One region of the Streptomyces sp. LS-MS-L19 genome, then DNA from elsewhere that is predicted to be linked to it. Evidence: riboswitches for the same ligand, from Rfam matches in the RefSeq annotation. Region 1 holds a riboswitch; the other holds the start of a gene.

Evidence for each region. Region 1 has a riboswitch for glycine ahead of gcvT (glycine cleavage system aminomethyltransferase GcvT). Riboswitches for the same ligand answer to the same signal wherever they lie in the genome.
Region 2: it holds a riboswitch for glycine, as region 1 does, so the genes downstream of both, gcvP (aminomethyl-transferring glycine dehydrogenase) here and gcvT (glycine cleavage system aminomethyltransferase GcvT) in region 1, are expected to answer to the same signal.

The regions. Positions count from the first base shown of each region.
Region 1 covers NZ_JBYCLL010000001.1:6,912,309-6,927,147, forward strand. Annotated here, with positions in the region: gene AC2XR2_RS30995 (thiamine pyrophosphate-binding protein) at 1-1,108, shown strand, start outside; gene AC2XR2_RS31000 (hypothetical protein) at 1,295-1,747, shown strand; gene AC2XR2_RS31005 (hypothetical protein) at 1,816-3,480, shown strand; gene AC2XR2_RS31010 (protease pro-enzyme activation domain-containing protein) at 3,637-6,654, shown strand; gene AC2XR2_RS31015 (L-serine ammonia-lyase) at 6,772-8,139, opposite strand; gene glyA (serine hydroxymethyltransferase) at 8,196-9,461, opposite strand; gene gcvH (glycine cleavage system protein GcvH) at 9,476-9,853, opposite strand; gene gcvT (glycine cleavage system aminomethyltransferase GcvT) at 9,952-11,067, opposite strand; glycine riboswitch at 11,112-11,213, opposite strand; glycine riboswitch at 11,214-11,310, opposite strand; gene AC2XR2_RS31035 (AAA family ATPase) at 11,505-12,173, shown strand; gene AC2XR2_RS31040 (enhanced serine sensitivity protein SseB) at 12,315-13,106, shown strand; gene AC2XR2_RS31045 (enhanced serine sensitivity protein SseB C-terminal domain-containing protein) at 13,246-14,040, shown strand; gene AC2XR2_RS31050 (ABC transporter permease) at 14,376-14,839, shown strand, end outside.
Region 2 covers NZ_JBYCLL010000001.1:1,591,279-1,606,117, reverse strand. Annotated here, with positions in the region: rRNA gene AC2XR2_RS06985 (23S ribosomal RNA) at 1-1,627, shown strand, start outside; rRNA gene rrf (5S ribosomal RNA) at 1,698-1,814, shown strand; gene clsA (cardiolipin synthase ClsA) at 1,924-2,532, shown strand; gene AC2XR2_RS06970 (sugar phosphate nucleotidyltransferase) at 2,649-5,144, shown strand; gene AC2XR2_RS06965 (DUF881 domain-containing protein) at 5,250-6,146, shown strand; gene AC2XR2_RS06960 (small basic family protein) at 6,143-6,475, shown strand; gene AC2XR2_RS06955 (DUF881 domain-containing protein) at 6,481-7,311, shown strand; gene AC2XR2_RS06950 (zinc-ribbon and FHA domain-containing protein) at 7,373-8,278, shown strand; gene ftsR (transcriptional regulator FtsR) at 8,297-9,034, shown strand; gene AC2XR2_RS06940 (bifunctional nuclease family protein) at 9,112-9,585, shown strand; gene AC2XR2_RS06935 (MerR family transcriptional regulator) at 9,849-10,496, shown strand; gene AC2XR2_RS06930 (DNA polymerase IV) at 10,555-11,919, shown strand; gene AC2XR2_RS06925 (PRC-barrel domain-containing protein) at 12,308-12,685, opposite strand; glycine riboswitch at 12,808-12,903, shown strand; gene gcvP (aminomethyl-transferring glycine dehydrogenase) at 13,082-14,839, shown strand, end outside.

The DNA.
Region 1 (14,839 bases):
CGACCAGGTCCTCGCGCTCGCCGAACGGTGGCAGATCCCGGTGGTCACCACCTGGAACGGCAAGAGCGCCTTCCCCGAGGACCACGAGCTGTTCGCCGGCAGCGTCGGCCAGACCGGCACGATGACCGGCAACGCGATCGCGAGCTCCGCCGATGTCGTGATCTCCGTCGGCTGCCGCTTCACCGACTGGTCCGCCTCCAGCTACGCCAAGGGCATCAGCTTCTCCATCCCGCCCGCGAAGCTCATCCACATCGACATCGACCCGCACGAGATCGGCAAGAACTACCCCGCCGAGGTGGGCATCGTCGCCGACGCCCAGCGGGCCGTGGCCGCGATCGTCGACTCCCTGCCCTCCCAGGGCGTCGACCGCTCGGAGTACCTCACCGAACTCGCGAGCCTCAAGCGGGACTGGGAGGAGAAGCTCGCAGGGCGCCGCGACAGCGACCGCTTCCCGTTCACCTCCCAGCGCCCGCTCGGGGCCCTGCGCAACGTGCTCCCGCGCGACGCGATCATCGTCGCGGGCTCGGGCAACACCCAGGGAGCGGTCAAGCAGACCTTCCCGGTCTACTCCCCGCGCACCCACCTCACCTCCGGCGGCTTCTCCTCCATGGGCTGGGCCATCCCGGCGGCCGTCGGTGCCAAGCTTGCCCGACCGGACAGCCCGGTCGTGTGCGTCCTGGGCGACGGCGACTTCCTGATGACCTCCCAGGAGATAGCCCTGAGCGTCACCGCCGGTGCCCCGGTGATCTTCGTGGTCCAGAACAACGCGGGCTACATGTCGATCCGCGGCGGCCAGCGCAAGCAGACCTCGCGCCACATCGGCGTCGAGTTCTCGCACCCCGACGGCTCGCCGTACAGCCCTGACTTCGCGGCCCTGGGCCGCTCCTTCGGGCTGGAGTCGTGGAAGGTCACCGACGCCGCGTCCCTGGAACCGACCCTGCGCAAGGCGGTCCAGTCCGGCGCCCCCGCCCTGGTCGAGGTCCCCACGGACCGCGACGCCGCGGGCCCCTGGGTCCCCGGCTGGTGGGACTTCCCGATCCCGGCGTACATCAAGGACGAGCGCCAGGACGAGTACGACCGCCTCAGGGCCACGGAGCAGCACCTCTGATCCCGCCCGACCCCGACGACCGCCCGTGCAGCCGAGACCCGGCCGCGCGGGCGGCCTCAGCAGTTCCTGCGCCCATGGCTCGAGCCGTTGCGGGTTTGATCGTTTGATCGGTGAATCCTGCCCCTCCCTTTGCCTGTCGGCGATCACCTGGGAGGTACCTTGCGCCAGGACGAAGGCAGGGGGCCGATGGGACAGGGAACACTCCAGGCACGGCGCGCCGCAGGTACGCGGACCGTGCTGGACGTGCTGTTGCGCTGGACATGGATCCGGCGCCGTACGCCCGCGCAGGACATCGAGGACTACGACAACGGCCGGACGCTGCAGGTCGTGGGTTTCACCAAGAACCTCGGCGGTGTGGTGACGCGCTCCATCGGCCAGGGCAGGAGCATCGACCGGCTGCGGCAGGGGTATCTGCGGCTCACCCCCGGACAGGCGCCGGTCTGGAGCGACCGTCGCGGCGACCGCACCGCGACCCTGAACCCGCCGTTCCAGCTGAAGCCCGCGGCCGGAAAGGCGCCGATGGCGCGCAAGTTCGACCGCTATGAACTCGCCACCGCCGACGGGACGTACGACCTGATGGTGCCGAGGACGGACGGGGAACTCCTGCGGCACGTGCTGCGCTCGTCGGAAGCCGGTTGACCTACATCCTCGCCCGCACGGCCACCACCTGTCACGCCGTCATCCACTCGACCTCACGAGGAAACCCCTTGAGACGCAGCACCTTCCGCGCGGCAGCCACGGCGACCGCCCTGTCCGCCACCCTGCTCACGGGCCTTGCTCCCGCCCAGGCGGACGACGCGACCGGCGGCCCCGTCCTGGTCGGCGCGGACGGCTGCCACGGGCCGGGACTGATCTGCGTGACCGCGCACTCCGACAGCCCGCTCACCCACATCACGGCCCACTTCTTCCCGCTGGACGCACCGGCCGACGCACCGGAAGCCGGATCGACCGAGGACTTCACGCAGTACTCCGGACCGGACGCGACGTCAGGCATCTGGCAGGCACCGGTCCACCTGCCCGACCTCGGCGACTACCGGGTGACCGTCGACCTCCAGGACGCCTCCGGCGCCACCCTCACCGGCGCCCTCTCCCCGTACGACCTGGAGTACCGGACCGTCGTCACGATCCCCGACCTGTCCGTCACCCCCAGCGCGCCGGACTACCTCCACCAGCAGGTCTCCGTCAGCGGCACCGCCCTCGCCGAGGACCCCCGCCACCCCGGCACCCGCACGCCCGCCGCCGGCGTACCCGTCCTCATCGACACCTGGCGGGGCCGGCTGACCGCGACCACCGCGGCCGACGGGCGCTTCGACACCACCTTCGTGCCCACGTACACGACCATGTACGTGTCTGCCACGCCCCAGGCGTCCGACGACTACCCGGGCGCGATCGACCTGGAGACGCCCGAGCAGTTCGTGCAGACCGCCCAGGCGCCCGTCCGCTTCACTGCGAGCACTCACGCCCTGAACCTGAAGCAGGGCGCCACCGGCACGGTCACCGGTCGCGCGGAGATCCAGACCAGCGCGGGCTGGCAACCGCTGCCGCACACCCCGATCGGCATCGACGAGGCCGGTACCGGCCACCTGATCGGCGAGACCACCACGGACAGCCAGGGCGCCTACACCCTGCACGTCCCGTCGGACGGCCCGGCGCCGAACGCCGAGATCTACGCGGCCAACGCCGACCTGCCCTTCCAGCAGCAGGCGACCGAACCCTTCAGCCTCCACGTCGCCTACACCACGCACATCGGCGTGAGCGCAAGCCTCAACGACGACTCGTCCCTCGCGGCCGCCGGCTACGTCTACTTCGAGGATCCCCGCGCGAAGTGGCCCGCCAAGCCCACCGTCACCCTCCAGTACTCCCAGGACGGCAAGAGCGGCTGGAAGAACGCCGCCACCCTGCCCCTCAAGATCCGCTACAACAAGCCCCAGTTCGAGGAGACGTTCGCCCGCACCTTCACCACCCCGGACAGCACCGCGTACTGGCGCGCCCGCTTCAACGGCAACCCGGACCTGGCGACCAGCACCACCAAACCCGTCCACCTCTACCGCTACGCCACCCGCGTCACCGGTTTCCACGCCACCCCGGACCCGGTCCGCAAGGGCCGGCCGATCCGTTTCGCGGGCACGTTGCAGTACAGGAACGGCACCACCTGGAAGCCGCTCTCCGGCGCGGCACCGTCCCTCTACTTCCGCCCCCGCGGCTCCACCACGTACCACTACGTCACCGACCTCGCTTCCGACCGGCACGGCCACCTCGTCGGCATGGTGACCGCCGGACGCGACGGCACCTGGGCCCTCGCCCTCAGCCGCCAGACCGGAGACCACTACCTGAGAAGCCCCCGGGTCACCGACTACGTCGACGTCCGCTGAACTCCCGCCGGGGGTCGCCACGACGGCGTAAAGATCCGCTCATGGTTCCTTGGCGAACAGAGACTCCAACTGTCGTGTCCTGATAGGAAATGCACACTTCGACCATCGTCCCCACCACGGGTGTGACGATGTGTCAGTTCCCTAGGAGAATTCCGCATGGCCAAGAGGGCCCACGCCGCGCCGGGACGTCCCGAGCACGCGGCGGTCAAGACCGGCAGACGGCCGAGAGTGATCACGGCGGCGTCCACCGCCGCCGTCGCTCTGCTCGTCCTCACCGCGACCGCCCAGGGCGCGGTCGCCCAGGGGGGAACGGCCGGATCGAACCCACCGAAGCGAATAGGGGCGGCACCGCGTGTCCCGGCGGGTGCGACGGTCACCGGCACGACCGCGTCGGGAACCCGGCTGCACCTCAGCGTGAACCTGGCCCCGCGTGACCCGCGGTCGCTCGCGGACTTCGTCACCGCGGTGTCCACACCGGGGAACGCCCAGTACCACCACTACCTCGCCAAGGGGCAGTTCGCCTCGGTCTTCGGTCCTACGCAGGCCACCGTCGCGGGAGTCTCCCGGGCGTTGAAGGCGGCCGGTCTGACTCCCGGCAAGGTGAGCCCGGACGGCCTGTCCATCCCGGTCACCGCCACCGCCGCGCAGGCGTCCCACGCCTTCGGCACCGGCTTCCGCGACGTCCGCCTCAAGGACGGCACCACCGACTACCTCAACACCTCGGCCCCCGCGCTGCCCGCGAACGTGGCGTCCTCGGTGACCGGGATCGTCGGCCTCAGCAGCATCAACACCATCAGCAGCCACCACTCCGCGGTGCGTCGCACCAGCAGGCACACCTCCGCCACCGCCTCGGCCGTCTCCGGACGCGGTGCGGGCGCGGCGACCGCCGACGGGTACACCCCGGCACTCTGCGCCGACTTCACCGGCTCGGGCCTGACCGACGGCACCGACTACTACAGCCCCGGCAAGCTGGCCGGCGCCTACGGGATGACCAGCTCCGCCACCGCCGGTGCGGGGCAGACCGTGGCCGTGTTCGAGCTGGAGAACGTCGACGCCGCCAGCATCGCCGCCTACCAGTCCTGCATCGGCACCAACACCCCGGTGTCCCGTGTGTACGTCGACACGACGTCGGGTGCCGGTGCGCCGGCCACCGACGGATCGGACGGCGTGGAGTCGGCGCTCGACATCGAGGACCTGATCGGTCTGGTGCCCGGCGCGAGCGTCATCGACTACCAGGGCCCGGACGCCGAGTCCGCGACCGACCAGAACGTGCTCGACGTCTACCAGCGGATGGTCACCGACGACCAGGCGCAGGTCATCTCCACCAGCTGGGGTGAGTGCGAGGCGGTCGAGAGCAGCGCGACCGCGAACGCCGAGAACACCGTCTTCGCGGAGGCCGCCGCCCAGGGGCAGAGCGTGGTCGCCGCCTCGGGCGACGACGGCTCCAGCGACTGCTACCGGGCGACCGGCTCCACGGCCAAGGCCGTCGACGACCCCGCCAGCCAGCCCTACGTCACCGGGGTCGGCGGCACCACGATGACCACCTCGGGCAGCACCAGCACCCAGACGACCTGGGGCAACGCCGACGGCGGCACCGGCGGCGGGGTCTCCGCACGCTGGGCGCCCGTCGTCTACCAGGGCGGTGTCGCCACCACCGCCAAGCGGGCCGTCCCGGACGTCTCCGCCCTGGCGGACCCGGCCGACGGGTACCCGGTCTACTTCCAGGACGACAGCGAATCCTCCAGCCCTGTGCCCGGCATCGTCGGCGGCACCAGTGCCGCGGCCCCGACCTGGGCCGCCGCGGTCGTCCAGGCCAACGCCGGCACGGCCTGCCAGGCCAACGGGCGGGTCGGCTTCCTCAACAACGCCCTCTACCGGGCCGCGCGCGGCAGCTACCCGACGGACTTCTGGGACGTCACCAGCGGCAACAACTCCGTCTACGCCACCGGCTACACGGCCACGGCCGGCTACGACGAGGTGACCGGCCTGGGCTCACCGAGGGAGGCCGGCCTGACCTCCGCCCTGTGCCCGGCCCAGGGCAGCGCGGCCACCGGCGCCTCCACCTTCCACGCGCTCAGCAGCCCCAAGCGCCTGCTGGACACCCGCAACGGCACCGGCTGGGGCCTCAGTTCCCTTCCGAGCACCAAGCCCCTGGTCGCGGGCGGCACCGCCCCGGTCAAGGTCGAGGGCGCCGGGGGCATCCCCAGCAGCGGCGTGACCGCCGTCGTGCTCAACCTGACGGTCACCGGCACCACCGGCTCGGGTTCGCTGATCGCCTGGGCCGACGGCACCAGCAAGCCGTCGACCAGCAACCTCAACTGGACCGGCGCGAGCCAGACCATCGCCGCGTCGGCGACCGTGAAGGTGGCCGCCGACGGGGTCGTGGACCTCTACACGAGCAGCACCACCCACCTGATCGCCGACGTCCAGGGCTACTGGACCAGCGGCACCACCGGCTCCAAGTACACGGCCCTGACCCCGGCCCGTCTGCTGGACACCCGTTCCAAGGTCGGCATCTCCACCACCAGCAAGATCACCAACGCGGTGATCAGCCTCAAGGTCCGCGGCCATGGCGGCGTACCGACCGGCGCCACCTCGGTGGTCCTCAACCTGACGGCCACCCAGACCGTCGGCGGGGGATACCTGGAGGCCTACCCCGAAGGCGCCACCCGCCCGACCGCGTCCAACGTCAACTGGTCCGCCACCGGCACCACCATCCCCAACCTGGTGACCGTGCCGATCGGCAGCGACGGCAACGTCAGCATCTACGTGCACGGCACCAGCCACGTGATCGCCGACGTCTCCGGCTACTTCTCCACCAGCGGCGCGACCTTCCAGACGGTCACCCCGCTGCGCCTGCTGGACACGCGCCAGACGACGGCGCTGGGCTCCGGCAAGACGCTGGCCGTGCAGATCTCGGGCCGCGACGCCATCCCGTCCACCGGCGTCAAGGCCGTGGTCCTGACCGTCACCGTCACCGGCACCACCGGCAGCGGCTACCTCACCGCCTGGGCCGACGGCGGCAGCCGTCCGACGGCCTCCAACCTGAACTGGGCCCAGGGCAGGACGATCGCCAACCAGGTGATCGTGCCCGTCGGCTCGGACGGCAAGGTGGACTTCTACACGAACAGCACCACCAACGTGCTCGCGGACGTGGCCGGCTACATCAGCTGACCCGACCGACAACCCGACCACGATGCCCCGCCGGCCTGGACCGGCGGGGCATCGTAGCGAACAGGTCCTGGGACACCTGCACCACCGTGAACGCAGGGGCTGCCCGAACCCCGCCCCTCAGCACTCGATGATGTTCACCGCCAGCCCCCCGCGCGCAGTCTCCTTGTACTTCACGCTCATGTCCGCCCCCGTGTCCTTCATGGTCTTGATGACCTTGTCGAGGGACACCTTGTGGGAGCCGTCCCCCCGCAGGGCCATCCTCGCCGCTGTGACCGCCTTCACCGCGGCCATGCCGTTGCGTTCGATGCAGGGGATCTGGACCAGTCCGCCGACCGGGTCGCAGGTCAGGCCCAGGTTGTGCTCCATGCCGATCTCGGCCGCGTTCTCGACCTGTTCGGGGGAGCCGCCCAGGACCTCGGCCAGCGCGCCCGCGGCCATCGAGCAGGCGGAGCCGACCTCGCCCTGGCAGCCCACCTCCGCGCCGGAGATGGACGCGTTCTCCTTGAAGAGCATGCCGATGGCGCCGGCCGCGAGGAGGAAGCGGACCACGCCGTCCTCGTCCGCGCCGGGCACGAAGTTCATGTAGTAGTGCAGGACCGCGGGGATGATGCCGGCCGCGCCGTTCGTCGGGGCGGTCACCACCCGGCCGCCGGCCGCGTTCTCCTCGTTGACCGCCATCGCGTACAGCGTGATCCACTCCATGGAGTGGGCCAACGCGTCGCCCTCCGCCCGCAGTTGACGAGCCGTCATGGCGGCCCGCCGCCGCACCCGCAGACCGCCCGGCAGGATGCCCTCCTGGGACATGCCCCGGGACACACAGGCCCGCATGACGCGCCAGATCTCAAGGAGCCCGGCCCGGATCTCGTCCTCCGTGCGCCAGGCGCGCTCGTTCTCCAGCATGAGCGAGGAGATCGACAGGCCGGTCTCCTTGGTCAGGCGCAGCAGCTCGTCACCCGTGCGGAAGGGGTACTTCAGCACCGTGTCGTCGAGCTTGATGCGGTCCTCGCCGACCGCGTCCTCGTCCACGACGAAGCCGCCGCCCACCGAGTAGTACGTCTTCGACAGGAGCTCGGCCCCCGAGGCGTCGTACGCCCACACCGTCATGCCGTTCGCGTGGTACGGGAGCGCCTTGCGCCGGTGCAGCACCAGGTCGTCGTCGAAGGAGAAGGCGATCTCGTGCTCGGCGAGCAGCTTCAGCAGGCCCTCGGACCGGATCTCGGCCACCCTGTCGTCCGCCGTCGCCACGTCGACCGTACGAGGAGACGCCCCCTCCAGTCCCAGCAGCACCGCCTTCGGGGTGCCGTGCCCGTGGCCGGTCGCGCCCAGGGAGCCGTACAGCTCGCAGCGGACGGAGGCGACCGACGGCAGCAGGTCCTCGTTGCGCAGGCGGCGGGCGAACATACGGGCCGCGCGCATCGGGCCGACCGTGTGGGAGCTCGACGGGCCTATGCCGATCGAGAACAGGTCGAAGACCGAGATGGCCACGGGAACTCCTTCACAAAGGGCGGGGGCACACGTCGTCGGGTGCCCCCGCCGGGGAACTACTTGTTGAGGCCGGGGTACAGCGGGTGCTTGTCGGCCAGGGCCTTGACCCGGGCCTTCAGGGCGTCTGCGTCGTACGACGGCTTCAGCGCCGCAGCGATCACGTCCGCGACCTCGGCGAAGTCCTCGGCCGTGAAGCCGCGGGTGGCCAGGGCGGGCGTGCCGATCCGGAGGCCCGACGTGACCATCGGCGGGCGCGGGTCGTTCGGGACGGCGTTGCGGTTGACCGTGATACCGACCTCGTGGAGACGGTCCTCGGCCTGCTTGCCGTCCAGCTCGGACTCGCGCAGGTCGACGAGGATGAGGTGCACGTCGGTGCCGCCGGAGAGCACGTTGACCCCGGCCTCCCGGGCGTCGTCGGCCGTCAGACGCTCGGCGAGGATGCGCGCACCCTCCACCGTACGCCGCTGGCGCTCCTTGAACTCCTCCGAGGCCGCGACCTTGAAGGACACCGCCTTCGCCGCGATCACATGCTCCAGGGGACCGCCCTGGAAGCCCGGGAAGACGGACGAGTTCAGCTTCTTCGCGAAGGCCTGCTTGGCGAGGATGATCCCGCCGCGCGGTCCGCCCAGCGTCTTGTGGGTGGTGGAGGTGACCACGTCCGCGTGCTCGACCGGGTTCGGGTGCAGCCCCGCCGCGACCAGACCCGCGAAGTGGGCCATGTCGACCCACAGGTACGCCTCGACCTCGTCGGCGATCCGGCGGAACTCCGCGAAGTCCAGCTGGCGCGGGTACGCCGACCACCCGGCGATGATCACCTTCGGGCGGTGTTCGCGCGCCAGCTTCTCCAGCTCGGCCATGTCGACCAGACCGGTGGCCGGGTCCACGTGGTACGCGACCACGTCGAACTGCTTGCCGGAGAAGTTCAGCCGCATCCCGTGGGTCAGGTGACCGCCGTGCGCCAGGTCCAGGCCCAGGATGGTGTCGCCGGGCTGGGCCAGCGCGAACAGCGCGGCCTGGTTCGCGGAGGCACCGGAGTGGGGCTGCACGTTGGCGTACTCGGCGCCGAACAGCTCCTTGAGCCGGTCGATCGCGATCTGCTCGGCCACGTCGACGTGCTCGCAGCCGCCGTAGTAGCGGCGGCCCGGGTAGCCCTCGGCGTACTTGTTGGTGAGGACCGAGCCCTGCGCCTCCATGACCGCGAGCGGAGCGAAGTTCTCCGAGGCGATCATCTCGAGGGTGGACTGCTGACGGTCCAGCTCGGCGTCGACCGCGGCGGCGATCTCCGGGTCGAGCTCGTGCAGGGGGGTGTTCAGTGCGGACATCAGGTGCGGACTCCTCAGCCGGCGGAAAAGGCGGTGTACTCGTCGGCGGAGAGCAGGTCGGCCGGCTCCTCCGCGACGCGTACCTTGAACAGCCAGCCGCCCTCGAAGGGGGCGGAGTTCACCAGCGCCGGGTCGCTGACGACGTCCTCGTTGACCTCGGTGACCTCACCGGAGACGGGGGAGTACAGGTCGGAGACCGACTTGGTCGACTCCAGCTCGCCGCAGGTCTCGCCCGCGGTCACCGTGTCACCGACCTCGGGGAGCTGGACGAAGACGACATCGCCGAGCGCGTTGGCCGCGTGCTCCGTGATGCCGACCGTCGAGACGCCGTCCTCGGCGCCCGACAGCCACTCGTGCTCCTTGCTGTAACGCAGCTGCTGGGGGTTGCTCATGGCCTGAATTCTCCTGTACGCGGGAAAGTGCTGATGAAGGGGGGACTGCGGAAGGCGTGCGTGAGCAGCGACTGTGCGCTCAGCATCGCCTACGGCGGCTACTTCTGGCGCTTGTAGAACGGCAGCGCCACGACCTCGTACGGCTCGTGGCTGCCCCGGATGTCCACCGCGACACCCGTCGTGCCCGGCGCGGCGTACATGGCGTCGACGTAGGCCATCGCGATCGGCTTGCCCAGCGTGGGGGAGGGCGCCCCGGAGGTGACCTCGCCGATCACCTTGCCCTCGGCGACGACGGCGTACCCGGCGCGGGGGACCCGGCGGCCCTCGGCGATCAGGCCGACCAGGACGGGCGGCTCGTGGTTCGCGTTCTCCGCGGCCTCACGCAGGGCCGCGCGGCCCACGAAGTCGCCCTCCTTGTCGAACTTCACCACCCGTCCGAGGCCCGCGTCGAAGGGGGTCAGCTCGCGGGACAGCTCGTGCCCGTAGAGCGGCATGCCCGCCTCCAGGCGCAGCGTGTCCCGGCAGGACAGCCCGCAGGGGACGAGTCCGACGCCCTCGCCCGCCTTGGTCAGCGCCTGCCACAGCGTCTCCGCGTCGGACGGCGCCACGAACAGCTCGAAGCCGTCCTCCCCGGTGTAGCCGGTGCGCGCGATCAGCGCCGGCACCCCGGCGACCGTGCCCGGCAGACCGGCGTAGTACTTGAGCCCGTCCAGGTCGGCGTCGGTCAGCGACGCGAGGATCCCGGGGGACTCCGGCCCCTGTACGGCGATCAGGGCGTAGGCGTCCCGGTCGTCCCGCACCTCGGCGTCGAAGCCGGCCGCGCGCTCGGTCAGCGCGTCCAGGACGACCTGGGCGTTGGAGGCGTTGGCGACGACCATGTACTCGGTGTCGGCGAGGCGGTAGACGATCAGGTCGTCCAGGATGCCGCCGTCTTCCTGGCAGATCATGGTGTAGCGGGCCCGGCCGATACCGACCGAGGCGATGTTGCCGACGAGGGCGTGGTTCAGCAGTCCGGCGGCCTGGGGACCGGTCACGGTGATCTCGCCCATGTGGGAGAGGTCGAACAGCCCGGCCTTCGTGCGCACCGCGTTGTGCTCGTCGCGCTCGGAGCCGTAGCGCAGGGGCATGTCCCAGCCGGCGAAGTCGGTCATCGTGGCACCGAGGGAGCGGTGCAGGGCGTCGAGCGCGGTGTGCCGGGGCGCAGAACTGGTCATAGAGCGGTCGTCTCCAGAATCCAAGGCATGACGGGCGAGGTCGTTCCTCCCCATCTGTCATCGGAACCTGAGAGGTTCGCCATGAAGGACATGGCTTGCACCGTGGGTGGGGCCACCGGCGTCGGCGGCCCGCTTTTCAGATGTGCCTCGCCCGCGCGGTAACGGGGCCTGAGAGATTCAAGGGAGGGACTTGCTCCTTCGGCGCCCGGGTACATGTACCCGGGACTCTCCCGCGCGGATTCAAACGGCCGGTATGCAGTTGGCGCGGACATCATTGCACGCATCGGAGGCCGACGGCAGGGCCGCACCCGGCGCACCCTCCCGGTCCCCTTCTGTAACCGGCTTGTGGCGGTACGCGTACAGAAACGCGAGAGATCATCCATTACCTTCTCTTTACGCTCGGTGGGGAGGGGAAGCCCTGAACCCGGAGGAGGACGATGACGGTGAACAGGACCACCGCGTACGCGACGACCTCGGGCATCGCGCTGCCCAAGCAGCCCGCGGCCCCGGCCGTCGAGGCCCGCGGCGCCCACCCGGTCGTCCGTGACCTGCGCGACCGCGCGGGCCACGGCCCGCACGCCCTGCTCTTCGGTCCCGAGGACCTCGTCGTCATCACCGGCCTGCCCGGCAGCGGCAAGTCCACCCTGATGAAGCGGGCGGTCACGGGGACCCGGATCGACTCCCAGGACACCCGGGACCGCTGGGACGGCCGGCTGTCCCGCTTCCTGCCGTACGCCGTCTACCGCCCCCTGGTCCGGCTCGCGCACTACGCCGGACTGCGCCGCGCCCTGCGCTCCGGCGGGGGAGTGGTGGTGCACGACTGCGGCACCCAGACCTGGGTGCGCGGCTGGCTGGCCCGCGAGGCCCGGCGCCGCGGCGGCACCCTGCACCTGCTGCTCCTCGACGTCACGGCGGACACCGCGCTGGAAGGCCAGCGCGAGCGCGGCCGGGGCGTCTCGCGGTACGCCTTCCTGCGGCACCGGGGCGCGGCCGCCCGGCTGATCCGCTCCGTGGAGCGCGGCGACCTGCCCCCGGGCTGCGGCTCGGCGGTGCTGATCGACCGGGACGCGGCGGACGTACTACGGCGGATCGACTTCACGGGCTGAGCCATACGCCTCGCGGCGGCTCGGCTGCTGAGGCTGAGCCACATGCCCCGCAGGCGATCCGCTTCACGGGCTGAGCCACACACCGTCCGCACCCGCTAGCCTTTCAGCCACATCAGCGGTTCACAGCAGGCGGTCAGACAGATGGACTTCCCGGCGGATCTTCCCGCGGACTTCCCGGCACAGTCGGCACACCCCCACCCGCACGGCGGGTGGCCCGGCAACGAGCTGGAGGAGGTGCTCTCGGCCTCCCTCGGCATGCCCTCGGCGGGCGGCCGGATCATCGAGGTGCTGGGCCGCAGCTTCGTCTGGGTCCCGCTGCCCAACGGCGGCGGCCCGCACAGCGGCCCCCTCGACCTGCCCACGCTGGAGCTCGGGGGCCAGGCGTTCGTCCCGGTCTTCAGCTCCGAGGAGCAGTTCCGCCAGGTCGTCGGCTCGCACCTGTCGTACACCATCGCCCCCGCGGTGGAGTTCGCCCGCGGTCTGCCCCCGCACGTGGGCATCGCCGTGAACCCCGACGGCGTGGTCGGCGTCCCGCTCCCGCCCGCCGCGGTGGCCGACCTCTGCCGCGTCGGCCGCACCCCGCTGGACGGCCCCAACACCGGCGGCCGCGTCAAGCTCTACGAGCCCGACTGGCAGGACGACCCGGTCGATTTCCTCGCGGCCGCGTCCGCGGAGTTCGCGGCGACCGGCGTGGTCCTCACCGCCCGCCGCTGCCTGGCCGCCATCGAGACGTCCGACCCGGTCATGTTCGTCGGCGTCGAACTCTCCCAGTGGGAGGGCGACCTGCGCACCCTCCCGATGGACGCCCTCGGCCGGGCGCTGGGCACGACCCCGGTGAAGTGGCCCGTCAACCTGGTCCTGTTGGACGTGGCGGACGACCCGGTGGGCCACTGGATGCGAGGACAGGTACGGCCCTTCTACACCCAGGGCTAGTCGAACCCGCTCAGGGGCGCGGGGAACTGCGCGACCAGCCACGGACAACGCGCACCCGCCGACGACGCACAGGTCCCCACCCGGTAGGCGCTTAAGCTGGTTTCATACTCGGGGAACTTTCAAGAAGGGGCGATACGACGTGAGCGCCAGCGGCACCGCGACCGGCTCGGTCGAGCACATGCTGCGCCAGGTGACCCCCGGGCGCTACGACGCCTACGAGGCACTGCTGCGCGCCCTCGCGACCCCGACCGCCGGCCAGATCTGGATGCTGCTGTGGCACGGCCAGTCCGGCTCCCCGGACGCCCAGTACGGAAACATGGAGGTCGACGGCCACGGTTACGCCCCCTGCGTGACCTCGGCCCAGGAGCTCTCCGCGAGCGGCTGGAACCGTTCCTACGAGGTCGTCGACGGCATCGACGTCGCCCGCACCCTCTACCCCGACCACTACGGTCTCTGGCTGAACCCGCACGCCCCCGGCGGTGGCGTCGGCATCCCCTGGCTCGACCTGCGCCGCATCGCCACCGGCCTGGAGCGCCAGCCCGCGGGCCCGCTCCGGCTCTCGGAGCCCGGTATCGAGGTCCCGCAGTTCTACGCCCTGCTCGTGCAGAACGCCCACCGCACCCCGGCGGTCCGCTCGCTGCGCCGCGCCTGGGTGCAGCCGGCGCTGGGGGCGCCGTATCTGGCCATCGGCCTGGATGTGTACGACACCAGCCCGTCGGCCGTGGACTCGGTGCGCGCGATGATGCAGCAGTCCATCGGCGCGGTCCCGGAGGGGCTGCCGGTGTCGACCGTGGCGATGTCCGACGAGTACGACCCGGTGGCGCTGTGGATGCGCGCGGGGGCCCGGCCCTTCTACGACCGTGAGGCGCACGGCGCTCCCGTCCAGGCCCCGGCGGCGGGGTACGGCTACCCGCCGGCCCGTGGCGGTTACTGAGAGTCAAAGCAACCCGTTCGGCTCGTTTACGTAACAGCCACATTTCTTCGCGCGTAGATAGCGGCGGATCATCACCGATGTCGCTTATTGTGCCGTTCTGTCCCAACTGGCATGCGTCCGGGAGGCGTTACCCGTTGTTCGGATAACGGAATCCCTCGTACTGCATCACGGTTACGCATACTTTCCTCGCCAGGCCTGGCGGGTGATCGCAGCGAAGCTGAAGACTCCCCAGGCAGACGCAGGATCAGATGTTCCTGTGAGCTGAGCAAGTCGACAAAGCCGTAATCCACGGCAGGTGTAGGCCGGTCACCACCGGCGAGAGGGGTCGGGTCACTGTGACCGCACCGATCGAGACCACCGGGGCGCAGGCCGAGGCGCAGCCTGAGGCTGTCCTCGCCGGGGCCGGCAAGGGGCAGATCGAGGGCCGTTCCCTGGGGCAGATCGCCTGGTCCCGTTTCAAGAGGGACAAGGTGGCGGTCGCCGGTGGCGTGATCGTCATCCTGCTGATCCTGGTCGCGGTGCTGTCCCGTCCCATCCAGGCCCTCTTCGGGCTGGACCCGAACGCCCTGCACCAGGATCTGATCGACCCCAACACCTCGCTGCCCAAGGGCGACTGGGGCGGCATGAGCTGGGACCACCCGCTCGGCGTCGAGCCGAAGTTCGGCCGCGACATCGCCACCCGCATCCTCGAGGGCTCCTGGGTCTCCCTGGTCGTGGCCTTCGGTGCCACGATCCTGTCCAACACGATCGGCGCGGTCCTCGGCGTGGTCGCCGGGTACTACGGCGGCCGGGTCGACAC
Region 2 (14,839 bases), 5.3 Mb from region 1:
GATAACCGGTTGATATTCCGGTACCCGCTGTGAAGCGTCAAACATCGAACCAGGCGATGCTAAGTCCGTGAAGCCGCCCCGGAGCCTTCGGGCAAAGGGGAGTGGTGGAGCCGACGAACCAGACTTGCAGTAGGTGAGTGATGGGGTGACGCAGGAAGGTAGTCCATCCCGGGCGGTGGTTGTCCCGGGGTAAGGGTGTAGGCCGTGCGATAGGCAAATCCGTCGCACATGAGGCTGAGACCTGATGCCGAGCCGATTGTGGTGAAGTGGATGATCCTATGCTGTCGAGAAAAGCCTCTAGCGAGTTTCATGGCGGCCCGTACCCTAAACCGACTCAGGTGGTCAGGTAGAGAATACCGAGGCGTTCGGGTGAACTATGGTTAAGGAACTCGGCAAAATGCCCCCGTAACTTCGGGAGAAGGGGGGCCACACCTGGTGATCCAATTTACTTGGTGAGCTGGGGGTGGCCGCAGAGACCAGCGAGAAGCGACTGTTTACTAAAAACACAGGTCCGTGCGAAGCCGTAAGGCGATGTATACGGACTGACGCCTGCCCGGTGCTGGAACGTTAAGGGGACCGGTTAGTCACATTTCGGTGTGGCGAAGCTGAGAACTTAAGCGCCAGTAAACGGCGGTGGTAACTATAACCATCCTAAGGTAGCGAAATTCCTTGTCGGGTAAGTTCCGACCTGCACGAATGGCGTAACGACTTCTCGACTGTCTCAACCATAGGCCCGGTGAAATTGCACTACGAGTAAAGATGCTCGTTTCGCGCAGCAGGACGGAAAGACCCCGGGACCTTTACTACAGTTTGATATTGGTGTTCGGTTCGGCTTGTGTAGGATAGCTGGGAGACTTTGAAGCGGCCACGCCAGTGGTTGTGGAGTCGTCGTTGAAATACCAGTCTGGTCGTGCTGGATGTCTAACCTGGGTCCGTGATCCGGATCAGGGACAGTGTCTGATGGGTAGTTTAACTGGGGCGGTTGCCTCCTAAAGGGTAACGGAGGCGCCCAAAGGTTCCCTCAGCCTGGTTGGTAATCAGGTGTTGAGTGTAAGTGCACAAGGGAGCTTGACTGTGAGACCGACGGGTCGAGCAGGGACGAAAGTCGGGACTAGTGATCCGGCGGTGGCTTGTGGAAGCGCCGTCGCTCAACGGATAAAAGGTACCCCGGGGATAACAGGCTGATCTTCCCCAAGAGTCCATATCGACGGGATGGTTTGGCACCTCGATGTCGGCTCGTCGCATCCTGGGGCTGGAGTCGGTCCCAAGGGTTGGGCTGTTCGCCCATTAAAGCGGTACGCGAGCTGGGTTTAGAACGTCGTGAGACAGTTCGGTCCCTATCCGCTGTGCGCGTAGGAATATTGAGAAGGGCTGTCCCTAGTACGAGAGGACCGGGACGGACGAACCTCTGGTGTGCCAGTTGTTCTGCCAAGGGCATGGCTGGTTGGCTACGTTCGGGAGGGATAACCGCTGAAAGCATCTAAGCGGGAAGCCTGCTTCGAGATGAGTATTCCCACCCCCTTTGAGGGGTTAAGGCTCCCAGTAGACGACTGGGTTGATAGGCCGGATCTGGAAGGCGGGTAACCGCTGGAGGTGACCGGTACTAATAGGCCGAGGGCTTGTCCATATTTGCTCGCGTCCACTGTGTTAGTTCTGAGGCAACGACCGTGTGTTTTCCGGTCTGAGTTTCATAGTGTTTCGGTGGTCATAGCGTGAGGGAAACGCCCGGTTACATTCCGAACCCGGAAGCTAAGCCTTACAGCGCCGATGGTACTGCAGGGGGGACCCTGTGGGAGAGTAGGACACCGCCGAACTCCTTTTAGAGCTCTGGCTCTTGGGCACTCAGCCCAAGAGCCAGAGCTTTTTTGCGTTGAGGTAGGGTCAGGGGGCATCGTTGGCACGTTTCCCACAGGAGGCCCCCGGGTGGAGGTCCAGGAGACCCGGGTCCAGACGGACCGGGTCCTCACCATCCCCAACATCCTCAGCATGGCGCGGCTCGTCGGTGTGCCGGTCTTCCTGTGGCTGATTCTCAGGCCTGAGTTCGGAGGCCCGAAGAGTGACGGCTGGGCGTTGCTGGTACTGGCGCTGAGCGGCATCAGCGACTACCTCGACGGCAAGCTGGCCCGGAGGTGGAACCAGATCAGCAGCCTCGGCCGGCTGCTCGACCCGGCGGCCGACCGGCTCTACATTCTGTCGACTCTGGTCGGACTCACCTGGCGCGAGATTCTGCCGATCTGGTTGACGGCTGCACTTCTCTTGCGGGAGCTGGTTCTCCTGGTGATGGTGGGCATCCTCAGGCGTCACGGTTATCCGCCGCCGCAGGTGAACTTCCTCGGCAAGGCGGCCACGTTCAACCTGATGTACGCCTTCCCCCTCCTCCTGCTCAGTGACGGAACTGGATGGATCTCGTCACTCGCTGCTATTTTCGGATGGGCGTTCGCCGGATGGGGTACAACGCTGTACTGGTGGGCAGGAGTCCTCTACGTGGTACAAGTCCGCCGCCTGATCCGTGCGGACGCCATGGCCGATTGAACTCGTCCTTTGGCACGGCCGAAGCGGCTCGATGGCCCCCGGCGGAAAAGTGCGGGACAATCTGGACGGGTGAAGTCGGCTAGACCGTCAACTCTTTAGAGGAGGACGCTTCCGACATGAAGGCCGTCGTGATGGCCGGAGGCGAAGGCACACGCCTTCGTCCCATGACCTCAAGCATGCCCAAGCCGCTCCTGCCGGTGGCCAACCGGCCGATCATGGAGCACGTTCTGAGGCTGCTCAAAAGGCATGGGCTCAACGAGACCGTCGTCACCGTCCAGTTCCTGGCCTCTCTGGTCAAGAACTACTTCGGTGACGGTGAAGAGCTCGGCATGGAGCTCTCCTATGCCAATGAGGAGAAGCCACTCGGTACCGCCGGAAGCGTCAAGAACGCCGAAGAGGCGTTGAAGGACGATGCTTTCCTTGTCATCTCCGGTGATGCCCTGACCGACTTCGACCTCACCGAGCTCATCAACTTCCACAAGGAAAAGGGCGCGCTGGTCACCGTCTGTCTGACGCGTGTGCCCAATCCTCTTGAATTCGGTATCACCATCGTCGATGAAGAGGGCAAGGTCGAGCGCTTCCTGGAGAAGCCGACCTGGGGCCAGGTCTTCTCGGACACCGTGAACACGGGCATCTACGTGATGGAGCCCGAGGTCTTCGACTATGTCGAGGCCGACGTACCTGTGGACTGGTCCGGTGACGTCTTTCCTCAGCTGATGAAGGAAGGCAAGCCGATCTACGGCTATGTCGCCGAGGGCTACTGGGAGGACGTCGGCACCCACGAGAGCTATGTGAAGGCCCAGGCCGACGTCCTCGAGGGCAAGGTCGACGTCGAGATCGACGGGTTCGAGCTCTCCCCGGGCGTGTGGGTGGCCGAGGGTGCCGAGGTGCATCCCGACGCCGTTCTGCGCGGCCCGCTGTACATCGGGGACTACGCGAAGGTCGAGGCCGGCGCCGAAATCCGGGAGCACACCGTCGTCGGCTCCAATGTCGTCGTCAAGAGCGGGGCCTTTCTGCACAAGGCCGTCGTGCACGACAACGTGTATGTCGGACAGCAGAGCAATCTCCGTGGCTGTGTCGTCGGGAAGAACACCGACATCATGCGTGCCGCGCGGATCGAGGACGGCGCGGTCATCGGGGACGAGTGCCTCGTCGGCGAGGAATCGATTATTCAGGGGAATGTCCGGGTCTACCCGTTCAAGACCATCGAAGCCGGCGCCTTCGTCAATACCTCCGTCATCTGGGAGTCCAGGGGACAGGCGCATCTCTTCGGGGCCCGCGGGGTGTCCGGCATCCTGAACGTCGAGATCACGCCGGAACTCGCCGTCCGGCTGGCCGGTGCCTACGCGACGACCCTCAAGAAGGGCTCGACGGTCACCACGGCCCGCGACCACTCCCGAGGCGCCCGAGCACTCAAGCGGGCGGTGATCTCCGCTCTGCAGGCCAGCGCCATCGACGTACGCGATCTGGAGAACGTACCGCTGCCCGTGGCGCGGCAGCAGACCGCGCGAGGCAGTGCCGGCGGGATCATGATCCGGACCACACCCGGGGTGCCGGACTCCGTCGACATCATGTTCTTCGACGGGCGGGGCGCCGACCTGTCCCAGGGGAGTCAGCGCAAGCTGGACCGGGTGTTCGCGCGGCAGGAGTACCGGCGGGCGTTCCCCGGGGAGATCGGGGACCTGCACTTCCCGGCGAGTGTCTTCGACTCGTACACCGGGTCGCTGCTGCGGAACGTCGACATCACCGGGATCTCCGAGTCCGGGCTCAAGGTCGTCGTGGACGCGTCCAACGGCAGTGCGGGGCTTGTGCTGCCCAGCCTGCTCGGGAAGCTCGGTGTGGACTCGCTGACCATCAACCCGGGGCTCGACGAGTCCCGGCCGACCGAGACGGCGGATGCCCGTAGGTCGGGGATGGTGCGGCTGGGCGAGATCGTGGCGTCCGCGCGGGCCGCCTTCGGTGTGCGGTTCGACCCCGTGGGTGAGCGGCTGTCCCTGGTGGACGAGAAGGGCCGCATCATCGAGGACGACCGCGCCCTGCTCGTCATGCTCGACCTTGTCGCCGCGGAGCGGCGCAGTGGACGGGTGGCGCTGCCGGTCACCACGACGCGGATCGCCGAGCAGGTGGCCGCCTATCACGGCACTCAGGTCGAGTGGACGACCACCTCGCCCGACGACCTCACCAGGGTCGGGCGCGACGAAACGACGATCTTCGGCGGTGACGGCAAGGGCGCCTTCATCGTGCCGGAGTTCAGCAGCGTCTTCGACGGTACGGCGGCCTTCGTACGCCTGATCGGGCTGGTGGCGCGGACGCAGCTCACGCTCAGCCAGATCGACGCGCGGATTCCGCGGGCCCATGTCCTCAAGCGGGACCTGGCGACCCCGTGGGCCGTCAAGGGACTGGTGATGCGGCGGGTCGTGGAGGCGGCGGGCGATCGCTTTGTCGACACGACCGACGGGGTCCGGGTCGTCGAGACCGACGGACGCTGGGTGATGGTACTGCCCGACCCGGCCGAGGCGGTCACCCATCTGTGGGCCGAGGGGCCCGACGACGCGTCCGCGCAGGCCCTGCTGGACGAGTGGTCGGCGGTCGTGGACAGCGCCGGCCGCTGAACCGACGCACGCACGCGTGCCGGACAAGTGTCCCCAAGGGGGCCTGTCCGGCACGCCGATGGGGCCATTCGGAGGTAGGGGCCGCGACGTGCGACGATGTGCGGCATGCCGCAGCAGCCCCCCATTCGGAGCACCCCCACGCGCCCCTCGCGCCCGGACGCCTCCATGTCGCTGCTCACCAACGTCATGGACCACAGCCTCGACGACGGGTACGCCGAGGCGGCCGCCCGCAAGAAGGCCGCCGGTGACGGCGGGTTGCCCAAGACGTTGAGGGCGAAGCTCGGTCTGGCCGTCGGCCTGGTGCTCGCCGCCCTGGTGGTCACCGTGGGGGCGGCTCAGGCGCGGGTGGCGGCTCCGGTCGTGGCCAAGGAGCGCCAGGAGCTCATCGACCGTATCGACCGCGAGAGCGACACGGCGGACAAGCTCGAGGAAAGTGTCGACAAGCTGCGTGACGACGTGGGCACGCGGCAGCGTGAAGCGCTCAAGGAGAGCGGGGACAGCGGCCAGGCCGACCTCGTGGACATCCTGTCGGGCGCGGCCGAGGTGCACGGCCCCGGCGTCAAGCTGGTCGTGAACGACGCCAAGGAGGCCACCACGGGGGGTGACGGCAACCCGCGTGAGACGTCGGGGTTCTCCGACACCGGGCGGGTGCGCGACCGCGACATGCAGCGAGTCGTCAACGGGCTGTGGGAGTCGGGCGCCGAGGCCGTCTCCATCAACGGACAGCGGCTGACGGCCCTGTCGGCGATCAGGGCCGCGGGTGACGCGATACTGGTCGACAACAAGCCGCTGGTTCCGCCGTATACGGTGCTTGCGGTGGGGGACGGGCAGCGGCTCAGCACGAAGTTCCAGAACAGTGCCGACGGGCTGTATCTGCACGCCCTGCAGGAGAACTACGGCATCCGGACCGCGATTTCCGTGGAGGACGACCTCCGGCTGCCGGCCGCACCGAGTGTGATCGTACGTACAGCAGAGCCGAGAACTGAGAAGGGCACATCGTGATCGCCGTACTGGGCCTCGTCGTGGGAGTCGTGGCCGGCCTGTTGGTCCGGCCTGAGGTTCCGGCGGTCGTCGAGCCTTATCTGCCGATCGCCGTGGTGGCGGCGCTGGACGCCGTCTTCGGCGGTCTGCGCGCCATGCTCGACGGCATCTTCGACGACAAGGTCTTCGTCGTCTCGTTCCTGTCGAACGTGGTCGTGGCCGCGCTGATCGTGTTCCTGGGCGACAAGTTGGGTGTGGGTGCCCAGCTGTCGACCGGTGTCGTCGTCGTGCTCGGGATCCGCATCTTCTCGAACGCCGCGGCGATCCGCCGGCACGTCTTCCGGGCGTGACGCCGATGAGCGAGCAGGAAGAGACGCCAGGCAACAGGCTGCGCAAGGAACTGCCCGAGGAACTCCCGGTGACGCCTGCCGAGGAGACCGCGGACCCGGCCGACGAGCCCGGTCTCACCGGCCGTCAGAGGCTGGTGAAGGGGCTGTGGCCGCCGCGCGTGACCCGGGCCCAACTCATCGTCGCGGTGCTGCTGTTCGGCCTCGGATTCGGCCTCGCCGTCCAGGTGGCGTCGAACAGCGACAGTGACAGTGCGCTGCGGGGGGCGAGGCAGGAGGATCTCGTACGCATCCTCGATGAACTGGACGACCGTACCCAGCGTCTTGAAGACGAGAAGCAGGGCCTCGAGAAGCAGCGGGACGAGCTGGAGAACAGCTCCGACCAGGCGGAGGAGGCCCGCAAGCAGACGGTCGAGAAGGAGCGGCAACTCGGCATCCTCGCGGGCACGGTGGCCGCGCAGGGGCCGGGCATCGAGATGACGATCGAGGACACCAAGGGAACGGTCGAGGCGGACATGCTGCTCGACGCGATCCAGGAGCTGCGGGCGGCCGGCGCGGAGGCGATCCAGGTGAACGGCGTGCGGGTCGTCGCCGGCACCTATCTGTCGGACTCCGACAAAAGCGTGAGCGTCGACGGGAACAAGATCACCGCTCCCTTTCGTTTCAAGGTCATCGGCAATCCGCAGGACCTGGAACCGGCGCTCAACATCCCTGGAGGCGTGGTGCAGACTCTCGAGAAGGAGCAGGCCACCGTCATCGTCGAGCGGTCGGACAAGATCGTTGTGGACGCCTTGCGAGCGGCGAAGCGGCCTGACTACGCTCGGTCGTCCTCCCGGTGAACCGGGGGTGCATGCGGGGCGTCGGGCCAGGGCATGAGGTTGCGGGGGGTCGGCGCACCGATTGGGTGGTGCGTGGTGGAAACTGTCTGGTGGAAACGGACGTTGTGAGGATGTCCGGGTCGACCGGTGTGTTCAATCAGGGTTCGTCCTGCCCCACGGGCGGGTCTGTTTCGGTCAAGGGGAATCGCCCGTGAAGTTGTTTCAGAAGTTGTTCGGCAAGAGCGCGCGAGAGGGCAGCGACAACAACGCCACCGCTCGGCACCGCGCACAGCCCGACGCCGAGGGCCAGCGTCCGCTGTTCCGGGACCAGGTCGGTGGGCCGGGCGACATTTCCGGAGGTCAGGGCGCGCCTTCTGTTGACCCTGCCCAGTCCGGCGGCATAGGTTTCGGGCAGCCGTCAACCTCAAGTACGGGTGGAGGGTTTTCCCCTATGTCGGCCCAGGTGTGTACGAGGTGCGGTAACCGCAACGCGGAGAACAGCCGCTTCTGCTCCAACTGCGGAGCTCCGCTGCGGGCGGGGGCGGTGCCCGAGCGTCCTTCCGAGACGACCTCCACCATCTCCATCTCCGGCCTCGAGGCCTACGACTCCGAGGTCACCGGTCAGACGCAGATGCCGGCGCTCTCCCCGGAGGCGCAGGCTGCCGTCGACGCGCTGCCGCTGGGCTCCGCGCTCCTGGTCGTGCGCCGGGGGCCGAACTCGGGCAGCCGCTTCCTGCTGGACGGCGAGCTGACCACGGCCGGCCGCCACCCGCAGAGCGACATCTTCCTCGACGACGTCACCGTCTCGCGCCGCCATGTGGAGTTCCGCCGAGGCCAGGACGGCTCGTTCACGGTGTCCGACGTGGGCAGCCTCAACGGTACGTACGTCAACCGCGAGCGGATCGACTCGGTCGCCCTGAACAACGGCGACGAGGTGCAGATCGGCAAGTACCGGCTGGTGTTCTACGCGAGCCAGCAGGGCTACTGACCCTCCCAGGGAAGGTCCATGCTTCAAACACCGAGCGGCGGTGCCGGACACGGCACCGCCGCCACGGACAGTGGACTGATGAGCATCGGCACGGTGCTGAACGTGCTGCGCGACGAGTTTCCCGAAGTCACCATCTCCAAGATCCGTTTCCTGGAGTCCGAGGGCCTCATCGAGCCGCAGCGGACCCCCTCCGGGTACCGCAAGTTCAGCGACCGGGACGTCGAGCGCCTCGGCCACGTCCTGAGGATGCAGCGGGACCACTATCTGCCGCTCAAGGTGATCCGGGAGCACCTGGACGCCATGGAGCGGGGCGAGGCCGTCGCGCTGCCCACAGTGGGCCGTCAGCGGGACGGAGAAACGGTCCTGGAGGTCCCCGAGGGGCCCACCGCGGCCCGGATCGGCCGGGCCGAGCTGCTCGCCGCCGCCGAGATCGGTGAGGCGGAGCTCGCGGAGTGGGAGTCGTACGGGCTCATCACCCCGCTGCCGGACGGGGCGTACGACGCGGAGACGGTGACCGTGGCCGCGCTCGTCGTCGAGCTCGGGCGGTTCGGGATCGAGCCGCGGCACCTGCGCGCGATGAAGGCAGCGGCCGACCGTGAGGCGGGGCTCGTGGACCAGGTGGTGGCTCCGCTGAAGCGCCACCGCAACCCGCAGACCCGCGTGCACGCGGAAGCCCGTACGAAGGAACTGGCGGGGCTCACGGTGAAGCTGCACGCGGCGCTCGTGCAGACGGCCCTCGGTGTGCGGCTGCCCTGAGGACGGCAGGTGCAGGAACTGTCACCCGTTTCCTGCCCGACTACCCAAACGTCCCGGGCACGGCCTAGGGTTGCTGTGTGAACGAGCTCGATGTCGTAGGTGTCCGGGTCGAAATGCCCTCCAACCAACCGATCGTGCTCCTGCGTGAAGTGGGAGGCGACCGCTACCTCCCCATCTGGATCGGGCCGGGGGAGGCGACCGCGATCGCCTTCGCGCAGCAGGGCATGGCCCCCGCACGACCGCTGACCCACGACCTGTTCAAGGACGTGCTGGAGGCGGTCGGCCAGGAGCTCACCGAAGTGCGCATCACGGACCTGCGTGAGGGCGTCTTCTACGCGGAGCTGGTGTTCGCCAGCGGGGTCGAGGTGAGCGCGCGGCCGTCCGACGCCATAGCGCTGGCCCTGCGCACCGGGACGCCGATCTACGGCAGCGACGGAGTGCTCGACGACGCCGGCATCGCGATCCCGGACGAGCAGGAGGACGAAGTGGAGAAGTTCCGCGAGTTCCTCGACCAGATCTCCCCCGAGGACTTCGGCACCAGCAGTCAGTGAGGCGGGGGCGGCCGGTCCGGCGGATCAGTGGTCCGTGACGGGTCGGCCGTGTCCGGTCGCCACTGAAATGCCGGCATTTGCCACCGGCGCGTGAGAGCGTCCTGCGGCCCGCTCAGAGCGCATTCGGCTAGCCTTTCCCCGCGGACGGGTACGGGAAACCACTCCTAGGGTGATTATCACTCGGCGTGCCGAGTGTGGCGATCGTTGACGCACCCCTGGTGACTGCCTACCGTCGAGAAGGCAGGTCAAGGACGGAGGTCGGCGTGAGAAGCAGCGGCGACGGTACGGCTGGGGGTGCCCCCGGACGGAGTCTCGGGGCGAGCGGTCCGTACCCGCTTCACACCAGCGCGGCCGATCATCACGCTCCGCAGCGACCGGCGGCCGTGCCGAGCAGCGGAGGGGCGACGTCCATGACGTCCGAGCAGATCGGCTATCGCGGCCCTACGGCGTGCGCGGCGGCCGGTATCACCTACCGGCAACTCGACTACTGGGCGCGCACCGGGCTCGTGGAGCCGAGCGTGCGGCCCGCCTACGGTTCGGGCACGCAGCGGCTCTACAGCTTCCGGGACGTCGTCGTCCTGAAGATCGTCAAGCGGTTCCTCGACACGGGCGTGTCGCTGCAGAACATCCGCACCACGGTCCAGCACCTGCGCGAGCGCGGCTTCCAGGACCTGGAGCGCATGACGCTCATGAGCGACGGAGCCACGGTCTACGAGTGCACCTCGCCCGACGAGGTCCACGCGCTGCTCCAGGGCGGCCAGGGGATCTTCGGGATCGCCGTGGGTGTCGTGTGGCGCGACGTCGAGAGCGCGTTGTCGCAGCTGCACGGGGAGCGGGTCGATACCGGGGAGACGCTGGTCGGGCACAACCCCGCGGACGAGCTGGCCAGGCGCCGCAACCGGGCGGTCTGAAGCCTGCCCCGCTGCCTTCGGCGGGGCATTGTCAGTGGCGTAGGGCAGCATCGGACATGTGAGAAAAGCGCCCACGATCCTGCATCTCGACATGGATGCCTTCTACGCCTCGGCGGAGCAGGCGTCCAAGCCGAGTCTGCGTGGGAAGGCCGTCGTCGTGGGCGGGCTGGGGCCGCGGGGTGTGGTGGCCACCGCGTCCTACGAGGCCCGGGTGTTCGGGGTGCACTCGGCGATGCCCATGGCCCAGGCGAGACGGCTCGCGCCGAACGCCGCGTATCTCGTGCCGCGCTTCGGGTTCTACAAGGCGATCAGCGAGCAGGTGATGGGGCTGCTGCGGGAGTTGTCGCCGCTCGTGGAGCCGCTGAGCCTGGACGAGGCGTTCGTTGATCTGGAGGCCGGGGGAGCGGCCTGGGACGAGGGGTCGGCGCGGCTGGCCGGGGCGAAGCTGCGGGCCGACATACGGGCCGTCACGGGGCTCACGGGGTCCGTGGGGCTCGCCGCTTCCAAGATGCTCGCGAAGATCGCCTCCGAGCAGGCCAAGCCGGACGGTCTGGTGGTGATCGAGCCGGGGACCGAGCGGGCGATGCTGGGGCCGATGTCGGTGCGGACCCTGCCGGGGGTGGGGCCGGCGACGGGGGACCATCTGCGGCGGGCCGGGATCCACACGGTCGACGAGATCGTGGAGGCGGGGGAGGACGAGCTGGTACGGCTCCTTGGGAAGGCGCACGGGCACGGGCTGTACGCGATGGCGCTGGCGCGGGACGAGCGGGCCGTGGTGGCGGAGCGGGAGACGAAGTCCGTGTCGGTGGAGGACACGTACGACGTGGACATCCATGACCGGGTCCGGGTGGGGCTCGAGGTGCAGCGGCTGGCGGACCGGTGTGTGCGGCGGTTGCGGGGGGCCGGGTTGTCGGGGCGGACCATTGTGTTGAAGGTGCGGCGGTACGACTTCTCGACCCTGACGCGGTCCGAGACGCTGCGGGGGCCCACGGATGATCCGGCGGTGGTGCGGGAGGCCGCTCTGCGGTTGCTGGAGGGGGTGGATTCCACCGGGGGTGTGCGGCTGCTGGGGGTGGGGGTTTCGGGGCTCGCCGACTTCACGCAGGAGGATCTGTTCGCTCAGGCCGCGGGGGAGCGGGTCGAGGTCGCCGAGGAGGACATCGGGGAGGTGGCTGTGGTGGAGGCCCGGACGGCGTCCGAGCGGCGGTGGGTGGCCGGTCACGATGTGCGGCACGCCGAGTACGGGCATGGGTGGGTGCAGGGGAGTGGGCTGGGGCGGGTGACCGTGCGGTTCGAGACGCCGGATTCCCTGCCGGGGCGGGTGCGGACGTTTTCTGTCGACGATCCTGGGCTGGAGGTGGCTGAGCCGTTGCCGCTGGTTGAGGGGACGTCGGGGATGAGTTCCCACCCGCACCACCCGTGACGGTTTCGTCGTCGGGTGCGGGTGGCCCCTGTGGGGGCTGAGCGCCGTCGGCGGCTGTCGGGTGGTGGGGGAAGTCGGGGTGTGGCGGGACCGCTGGGTGGTGGGTGAGTCGGGGGTGTGGCGGGGCGCCGGCTGTGGTGGGGAAGTTCGGGTGTGACGGGGCCGCTGGGCGGTTGGGGGGAGTCGGCGTGGTGCGGCTGCCGGTTGGTGCGGGGAGTGGGGGCGTGGTGGGGCTGCTCGTGGGGAGTGGTCGGCTGGTCGTTGTGGGCGTGTGCCGGGGGTGGTCGGCTGGGCGTGGGGGTCGGCTCGTGGGCTCTGGAGGTGGGTGCTCGCCCTGCGCCGGACATCGTGGGGGAGTGGGAGGGGGGCGAGGGCTCTCGGCCGGGTGTCAGGTCTCTGCGTCCTCCGTGCCTGCCACCTTGCCGAAGGGGCGGTCCGGGAGGGGGGACGGTGGGGACAGGTGCAGGCCGTAGTGGTGGTAGAGCTGGAGTTCCTGGGCCGGGGAGAGGTGGCGGCCCACGCCGAAGTCGGGGGCGTCCTTGATCAGGGTGCGGTCGTAGGGGACCTTCAGGCTGCCCTCGACCAGTTCGCTGGGCTCCAGGGGGACGAAGGCGTCGCGGGAGAACAGGCCGGTACGTATGGCCGCCCACTCCGGGACCCCGGTCGCGTCGTCGAGATAGACCTCGTCGACGGTGCCGATCTTGGTGCCGTTGCGGTCGAACGCCTTGCGGCCGATCAGGTTGCGCGGATCGATGTCGGTCTGCACGGGCCCTCCACTTGGTCGCAACTCATCCGAAGCGGTCGTAAGCACTACGAAAGAGCACATTGGAGTGGGCGGCCACTCGAACGCCCGACCTGAACCTCGCTGGTAGGCTTGCAGGCGGCTGTCGACCCCGTGCGGGAGAGTCCTCCAGACAACATCGGAGGCGCCGAAGGAGCAAATCCTCCCCGGAATCTCTCAGGCTCACGTACCGCACGGACGAGGTCACTCTGGAAAGCAGGGCGGGTGTCGACGGCGGCTTCCGCTCTCACCGACGGTGAAAGCCGGTGGCCCTCGGGCGACCGGTGAAGCTCTCAGGTTGAGATGACAGAGGGGGAGGCCGTCGGGGTACCCGCGCCGGGGTACCCCTCGAAGGTCGCGTCAGACCAGGAGGCCTCCGCAATGACCGCCCACCGCATTCCGCTCGCAGAGCTCGAGCAGGGGATCCCGTTCGAGCAGCGTCACATCGGTCCTGACCACGAAGCGCGGGCCAAGATGCTCGCCCAGGTCGGATACGGCTCGCTCGACGAGCTGACCGCCGCCGCGGTGCCCGACGTGATCAAGAACGCCGATGCCCTGGAGCTGCCCGGTGCGCGCACCGAGGCCGAGGTGCTGGCCGAGCTGCGGTCGCTGGCCGACCGGAACCAGGTCCTCGACTCCATGATCGGACTCGGGTACTACGGGACCTTCACGCCGCCCGTCATCCTGCGGAATGTGATGGAGAACCCGGCCTGGTACACCGCCTACACGCCGTACCAGCCGGAGATCTCGCAGGGGCGCCTGGAGGCGCTGCTGAACTTCCAGACCATGGTCGCCGACCTCACCGGGCTGCCGACCTCCGGTGCCTCGCTGCTCGACGAGGGAACCGCGGCCGCGGAGGCCGTGGCCCTGTCCCGGCGCATGGGGAAGAACAAGAAGGGGCTCTTCCTCATCGACGCGGACGCCCTTCCGCAGACCATCGCCGTCATCGAGACCCGCGCCGAGCCGACCGGGGTCGAGGTCGTCGTCGCGGACCTGAGCCGGGGCATCCCGGCCGAGATCGCCGCGCGTGAGATCAACGGCGTGCTCCTCCAGTACCCCGGTGCCTCCGGGGCCGTACGCGACATCAAGCCGGTCATCGACCAGGCTCATGAGCTCGGCGCGCTCGTGACCGTCGCCGCCGACCTGCTCGCGCTGACGCTGCTGAAGTCGCCGGGGGAGCTCGGGGCGGACATCGCGGTCGGGACCACGCAGCGGTTCGGGGTGCCGATGGGCTTCGGCGGGCCGCACGCGGGCTACATGGCCGTACACGAGAAGTTCGCGCGCAGCCTGCCCGGGCGGCTGGTGGGCGTGTCCGTGGACGCCGACGGCAACAAGGCGTACCGGCTCGCTCTCCAGACGCGTGAGCAGCACATCCGGCGGGAGAAGGCGACCAGCAACATCTGCACCGCGCAGGTGCTGCTCGCGGTCATGGCCGGGATGTACGCGGTCTACCACGGGCCCGACGGGCTGAAGGCGATCGCGCGGCGGACGCACCGGTACGCGAACCTCCTCGCCGCGGGGCTCACCGCCGGCGGGGTCGAGGTCGTGCACGGCGCCTACTTCGACACCCTCACCGTGCGCGTGCCCGGGAAGGCGGCCGAGGTCGTCTCCGCCGCACGGCGGAACGGGGTCAACCTGCACCTCGTCGACGCCGACCACGTCTCCGTCGCCTGTGACGAGACCACCGCGCGGGCCCAGGTGGGCGCCGTGTGGAACGCGTTCGGGGTCGAGGGTGACATCGAGGCGCTGGACGCGGCCACCGAGGAGGCGCTGCCGGACGCGCTGCTGCGCGGCGACGACTTCCTCGCCCACCCCGTCTTCCACCAGTACCGCTCCGAGACCGCGATGCTGCGCTACCTGCGCCGGCTCGCCGACCGCGACTACGCGCTCGACCGCGGCATGATCCCGCTGGGCTCCTGCACCATGAAGCTCAACGCGACCACCGAGATGGAGCCGGTCACCTGGCCCGAGTTCGGGCAGCTGCACCCCTTCGCGCCCGCCGAGCAGGCCGAGGGCTACCTGACCCTGATCCGGGAGCTGGAGGAGCGGCTCGCCGAGGTCACCGGGTACGACAACGTGTCCCTCCAGCCGAACGCCGGGTCGCAGGGTGAGCTGGCCGGGCTGCTCGCCGTGCGCGGG